DNA from 2 places in the Caballeronia sp. DA-9 genome. Region 1 is predicted to be linked to the other one. Evidence: riboswitches for the same ligand, from Rfam matches in the RefSeq annotation. Region 1 holds a riboswitch; the other holds the start of a gene.

Region 1 (3,406 bases):
TTGGCGGTCGTGGTCTCGGTCGCGACGCCATCGTAGAACGCAATCTGTTCCGCGTTTTCGCGAATGCGGATCAGGCCGAAGCGGAAGTTGGCCTCCACTTTCTGGGCCTGATAATTGATCGATACCAGCGGATGGCCGAACCGTTGCATCAGGAGCGATCCGAGCACGGCATACCCCGCGGCGGCCCACACCATATAGCCCGGAATCGTGATCGGCGTGCCAAGGACAGAGAAGCTCAATGCGCCCGCGAGCGACCACAGAATGGTGATGAATGTGGCAAGCGTGACAAGGGTAGACAACAGATCCAGCGATAACGCCAGCGTCGTCGTGGCAAACGACTGAAGGTCGTCGCTGATCCGCTGGTCGGGGTTATCGGCGAGACGATCGCGTTCTATGCGGTAGAAGGCGTTATCGCCAAGCCATTGTTCAAGGTAGCGGTGCGTGAGCCACTGACGCCAGCGGAAGCCGAGCATCTGCCGCAAATACCTGCCGTACACCGCGAGCAGGATGTACGCGAATGCGAGACCCGTGAAGATCATCAGCAGATGCGGAAAGTCGTGGACGTTCTTGGTCTGGAGCGCGTTGTAGAAGTCCGCGTTCCATTTGTTCAGGCGGACATTGATGTACACGACCGTCATGTTGATCGCGATGATCGCAATCAGCAAAAGCCACGCAATGCCGCGTTCTTCCGATACCCAATAAGGCTTGATGAGACTCCACGCCGACACTTTGTCGGCGTTTTGTTCCGTGTTGCCGGGAGGTGTGATGGTCATGAGCTTCCTGAGGACGTGCCGGCTCGGCGGCAAATTTGTAACCTGGCGGGCGCCGCGGATCGTACGGGATCTTGAAGACGGCGCGCCGGAGCATTGTTTCGGGCGCGCCTTAACTGCGCCTTAATCCTTGCTGTATCCGCGCAAAACGAGATGCACCCGGCGTTCGCGGCATTGTGCCAGAGTGTGCGCAGCACGCGCGAAAGACGAGGATGCTGCGAACTGCTCGCATCCATATCCGGCTTTTTCCGGTTTGCGGCCCGTTTCGCTTTTATGTTTTAATGATTGGTGACGAAACAGGGGTGCTTCGGCGCGCGTTTTCCGATTTTGATGGACCGGAAAATGCGCGGCGAGGCTGAGAGAGTCCCTTTGCACCCGATCCGGGTAATACCGGCGAGGGAAGTTTCCGGAAAACCCAATTGGATTTCCAGTCTCTTCCAGTATTGGCAGGCCGCGATCCGCGTAAGTGCGTATCGGCGCCGCAATCTCGCCGTGGTTTCGTCCCTGAACATGTTTTGTGCGCCGCGCGTGCAATCAGGGCTCGAAACCGGCATTCCTCCCGGTTTCGACTTCTTTTATGCGCAACGCGTGCTCGTAGGTCCTGCCGCGTGTGCTGAGGAGGCATCGTCATCGTGAATACTGTTGTGCGTTCCAATCCGCGTGTCCTGACGGGCCGGGACGACTTTGCTGTCGTCGGCGGCGGCCTGTGCGGACGGCTGGTCGCGTGGCTGCTGGCGGGCGCAGGGCATCGCGTGGCGTTGTACGAACGGGGCGATGCGGCCGGCACGCAGTCGGCGGCCTGGGTCGCGGCGGCGATGCTCGCGCCCCTCGCCGAAGCTGCCAGCGCCGAATTGCTGATTACTGAACTGGGAGCGGCGTCGCTGGAACGCTGGCCTCGATTGATTGCCCAGTTGCCCAAACCCGTGTTTTTTCAACGCAACGGCACGCTGGTCGTCTGGCACGCTGGCGATCGAGCCGAGGCGCCGTTGTTCGAGCGCAGGTTGCGGGCGAATGCGCCTTCGGCGCTGTTTGAGGACGGCTTCATCAAGCTGTCCGGGGAACAGGTCGCGTTGGCGGAACCGTCGCTTGGTACGCGCTTCCCGCAGGGCTGGCTGCTTCCCAATGAAGGCCAGCTCGATAACCGTCAGGTCCTGGCGGCGCTCGCAGCGGGACTGGCGGAGCGCAACGTCGATCTTCACTGGAATACAACAATTGATGCGATGCCGGATGCGCGCTTCGTGATCGATTGCCGCGGTCTCGGCGGGAAAGCCGCGTGGCCGGCGCTACGCGGCATTCGTGGCGAAGTGGCGCGCGTGCATGCGCCGGGTATTGGCCTGACGCGGCCGGTGCGCTTGCTGCATCCGCGCTATCCGCTTTACATCGCGCCGAAGGAAAACGACGTGTACGTGATCGGCGCAACCGAAGTCGAAGGCGAAGACATGTCGCCCGTGACCGTGCGCTCCGCGCTGGAACTGCTGAGCGCGGCGTTCGCGGTGCATCCGGGTTTTGGCGAGGCGCGCATTCTCGAACTGAATTCGCAATGCCGCCCGACATTGCCCGATCATCGGCCGGCAATTGTCTGGGATGGTGCACGAACCTTGCGCGTGAACGGGTTGTATCGGCACGGCTACATGATCGCGCCCGAAGTCGCCGATACCGCTAACACCCTCGCCCAGGCCCTGCTCGGCGGCGCGGTCACCGATTCCGACTCCTTCAATGACTGGCGTCACCACGCCCGCTGGTCCGCCTTGCTGCGCTGCGAACAAGCCGCGCCTGTGCTTTGAGATTCATCATGAACATCCACATCAATCAGCAACCGTTTTCCGTCCCCGATGCAGCCACCGTCACCGACGCGCTCGCCGCTTTCGGCGCGAAGCCGCCGTTCGCCGTGGCGCTGAACGGGCAATTCGTCGCGCGCGGCGAGCATGCGTCGAAAGCGCTCAATGCCGGCGACAAACTCGACATCGTCTCGCCGGTTGCCGGCGGCTGAGCGTTTCCATACAGGAATTGGTCATGACCTTAACGATCACCACCGCCGATACCCTCACGCTCTACGGCACGCCGTTTCCGAGCCGCGTGTTGCTGGGAACGTCGCGCTATCCGTCGCTGCAATCGCTGTCGGATTCCATCGACGCCGCCCGGCCCGGCATGGTCACCGTCGCGTTGCGGCGCCAGTCGAACACGGGCGAAGCCGGTTTCTTCGACGTGCTCAAGCGCCACGGCGTTGCGTTGCTGCCCAACACGGCGGGCTGCCAGACCGTGGACGAAGTGCTGACCACGGCGCGAATGGCGCGCGAACTCTTCGATACCCCGTGGCTGAAGCTCGAACTCATTGGCGACGACTACACGCTGCAGCCCGACCCGATCGGCCTCGTGGAAGCCGCTGGAATTCTTGTTCGCGAAGGCTTCAAGGTGCTGCCGTACTGCACGGAAGACCTGGTGATCGGCCGCCGCCTGCTCGACGTCGGCTGCGAGGCGCTGATGCCGTGGGGCGCGCCGATTGGTACGGGTAAAGGCGTGACGAACCCATACGGATTGCGCACGCTGCGCGAGCGGTTGCCGGATGTGCCGCTTATCGTCGATGCCGGTCTGGGCGTGCCTTCCCACGCGTGTCAGGTCATGGAATGGGGTTTCGA
Region 2 (3,406 bases), 1.6 Mb from region 1:
GCCGGCGGTGGAACCGGACGACGGATCGCCGTGATTCAGCAACGCAATACCGACCAGCCCGAGCCCGACCGCGACCCATTCGCCCTTCGCCACCTTGCGCCCGGCAATCGCGGCGATCACCGTGGCGAACAGCGGCACGGTCGCGACCATGACAGCGGCTGTTCCGGTTTCGACGGTCCGCATGCCGAACGCGAGCATCCCGCTGGATAACCCCACGAGCAGCGTGCCGACCAGCGCCGCATTGCGGACTTCCGCAGCCTTTGGCCAGACCGGATTGCGCCGCGCGGCGAAGATAAACAAGCCGATTCCGGCGAACAGGTTGCGCAAGCCGGAAAGCATCAGCGGCGGAAAGGCCTCCAGCGACAAGTGCACGGCCATATAGGTCGAGCCCCACACCAGATAAACCACGCACAGTGCAAGCGCGATCCTGCCGCCGCGCGTTGCCGGCAGGCGGAAAGGGAAATAGCCAGGAAGATTGAATGGCCGGCGCGGGCGGACGTCGATTCCTGCTTGCGGCTGCGTTGCGCCGGGCGGGAACGCATTCGTCTGTATGGCGTCCGGCGTTTGTGCGTCAGTCGCTGGCTGCGGGAACGGCAACACCTCCGCCGAAGCCTGCGGCGCGGGCGGAATGTATTGCGGAGACGACGAGGACGACTGCGGCGGCGGCAACGACGTAGACATCCGTTACTCCGTACCAACAGCAAAATTGGCTGGCCAGGCGGCCAAGCGCGAGAAAACGCCCGGGACAGCGTTCAGGACAGCCGGAACCGGCCCGGCCGGCAACCGGTGAACCGATGAACGGCACGCATGCCGCCTGGACATCGCGGCAAAACGGGCAAGGCAGAACAACATGTCGGAAGCAGCAGAAAAGGGTCGGGCATCACCATGCCGAAGCTCGATACCAGCTTGAAAACCGGCGCGAACCGCCGCGATCAACGGGCCCGGGCCGGACAGCACGAAAAAAATCCATGCGCATCCGGGAAAACACCGTGGCCGCCACGCGGTGGACGCCATTATGCAGTAAGCGCAGTACGCACACGCGAGAACGTTACAGATGGTTGCCAACTCGCTACGCCGAGGTGTATTGTTGCGGCTGCTAACGCGGGGGTCCTGCGCTGCACATCGCAATCCGTCTGTCTGGATTGTCCGTGTGTCGCGGGTGAGAAATACCCTTTGAACCTGATCTGGATAATGCCAGCGCAGGGAAGCGTTCGGATTTTGCCGCGCCGGGGTCTTTTCTCTTCTTCTCGCGCATCCTCGCCGAATCCGCCGCCTCCTCTCTCTGCTTTTTCTTCGGTCTCCCGTAGCTAGCGTTTGATCCAGCCGTTTTTCGTGCGTCGTGCATCTGTATGCATTCACGCCGGCGGCTGGGAACAGCCGTCCCCGCAACCATCTGCATGGGACCGGAGTCAGGCGCGCACGCGCCAACTCCGGCCGACACAGGAGAAACCGCATGAATGCCAACCCGAAATTCCTGTCCGCCGACGCCGTCGTCGATGCCGCCGCCATCGCGCCGCTGCCCAACTCGCGCAAGATCTATGTGACGGGTTCGCGCCCGGACATCCGCGTGCCGATGCGCGAAATCACGCAATCGGACACCAACGAGAGCTTCGGCAGCGAGAAGAACCCGCCGGTCTACGTCTACGACACCTCCGGTCCCTACTCCGACCCGCAAGCGCACATCGACATCCGTTCGGGCTTGCCGGCGCTGCGTCAGGCGTGGATTGAAGAACGCGGCGATACCGAATCGCTGAGCGGTCTCTCAAGCGATTTCGGCCGTGAACGCGCCGCCGATCCCGCCACGGCCGACCTGCGTTTCAAGGGCTTGCACCGCACGCCGCGCCGCGCCGCTGCGGGCAAGAACGTCACGCAGATGCACTACGCGCGTCAGGGCATCATCACGCCGGAGATGGAGTTCGTCGCGATCCGCGAAAACCAGCGCCGCGCCGAATATCTCGAGTCGCTTAAGAAAAGCGGCCCGAACGGTGAAAAACTCGCCGCGATGATGGGCCGCCAGCATCCCGGCCAGGCGTTCGGCGCAAAGGCGTTCGGTGAAGGCGCGCCGAAGGAGATCACCGCTGAATTCGTGCGCGAGGAAATTGCCCGCGGACGCGCGATCATCCCGAACAACATCAACCACCCGGAAAGCGAGCCGATGATCATCGGACGCAACTTCCTGGTGAAGATCAACGCGAATATCGGCAATTCGGCGGTGACGTCGTCCATTGGCGAGGAAGTCGACAAGATGACGTGGTCGATCCGCTGGGGCGGCGACACGGTGATGGATCTGTCCACCGGCAAGCACATTCATGAGACGCGGGAATGGATCATCCGCAACAGCCCGGTACCGATCGGGACCGTGCCGATCTATCAGGCGCTCGAAAAGGTCAACGGCAAGGCTGAAGACCTGACCTGGGAAATCTTCCGCGACACGCTGATCGAACAGGCCGAACAGGGCGTGGACTACTTCACCATTCACGCGGGCGTCCTGCTGCGCTACGTGCCGATGACCGCGAACCGCATGACCGGCATTGTCTCGCGCGGCGGTTCGATCATGGCCAAATGGTGTCTCGCGCACCACAAGGAAAGCTTCCTGTACGAGCATTTCGAGGACATCTGCGAAATCATGAAGGCTTACGACGTGGCCTTCTCGCTTGGCGACGGCCTGCGCCCGGGTTCCATCTACGACGCCAACGACGAAGCCCAGCTCGGCGAACTGAAGACACTCGGCGAACTGACCCAGATTGCGTGGAAGCACGATGTGCAAGTGATGATCGAAGGCCCGGGCCACGTGCCGATGCAACTCATCAAGGAAAACATGGATTTGCAACTTGAATGGTGCGACGAAGCGCCGTTCTACACGCTCGGACCGCTCACAACGGACATTGCGCCGGGATACGACCACATCACGTCAGGCATTGGCGCTGCGATGATCGGCTGGTTCGGCACCGCCATGCTGTGCTACGTGACGCCAAAGGAACACCTTGGCTTGCCGAACAAGGACGACGTGAAGACCGGCATCATCACGTACAAGCTCGCCGCGCACGCCGCCGACCTGGCGAAGGGTCATCCGGGCGCGCAGGTCCGGGACAACGCGCTGTCCAAGGCGCGCTTCGAATTCCGCTGGGACGACCAGTTCAATCTCGGACTCGATCCGGACAAGGCCCGCGAATTCCATGACGAAACCCTGCCGAAGGATTCCGCCAAGGTCGCACATTTCTGCTCGATGTGCGGCCCGCATTTCTGCTCGATGAAGATCACCCAGGACGTGCGTGAATATGCGGCGAAACAAGGGGTATCGGATGTCGAGGCGCTGAAGCAGGGCATGCAGACCAAGGCGATTGAGTTCGTGAAGAAGGGCGCGGAGATTTACCAGCGCACGTAAGAAAGACGCGTGCCTCAACGC

What was found. Region 1 has a riboswitch for thiamine pyrophosphate ahead of ACRWA7_RS31390 (FAD-dependent oxidoreductase). Riboswitches for the same ligand answer to the same signal wherever they lie in the genome.
Region 2: another riboswitch for thiamine pyrophosphate. It lies ahead of thiC (phosphomethylpyrimidine synthase ThiC); the one in region 1 lies ahead of ACRWA7_RS31390 (FAD-dependent oxidoreductase).

Annotation. Positions count from the first base shown of each region.
Region 1 covers NZ_CP195133.1:3,300,316-3,303,721, reverse strand. The annotation lists gene ACRWA7_RS31395 (ABC transporter ATP-binding protein/permease) at 1-773, opposite strand, end outside; TPP riboswitch at 1,059-1,189, shown strand; gene ACRWA7_RS31390 (FAD-dependent oxidoreductase) at 1,403-2,554, shown strand; gene thiS (sulfur carrier protein ThiS) at 2,563-2,760, shown strand; gene ACRWA7_RS31380 (thiazole synthase) at 2,784-3,406, shown strand, end outside.
Region 2 covers NZ_CP195133.1:1,206,989-1,210,394, reverse strand. The annotation lists gene ACRWA7_RS21600 (EamA family transporter) at 1-681, opposite strand, end outside; TPP riboswitch at 1,094-1,224, shown strand; gene thiC (phosphomethylpyrimidine synthase ThiC) at 1,454-3,385, shown strand.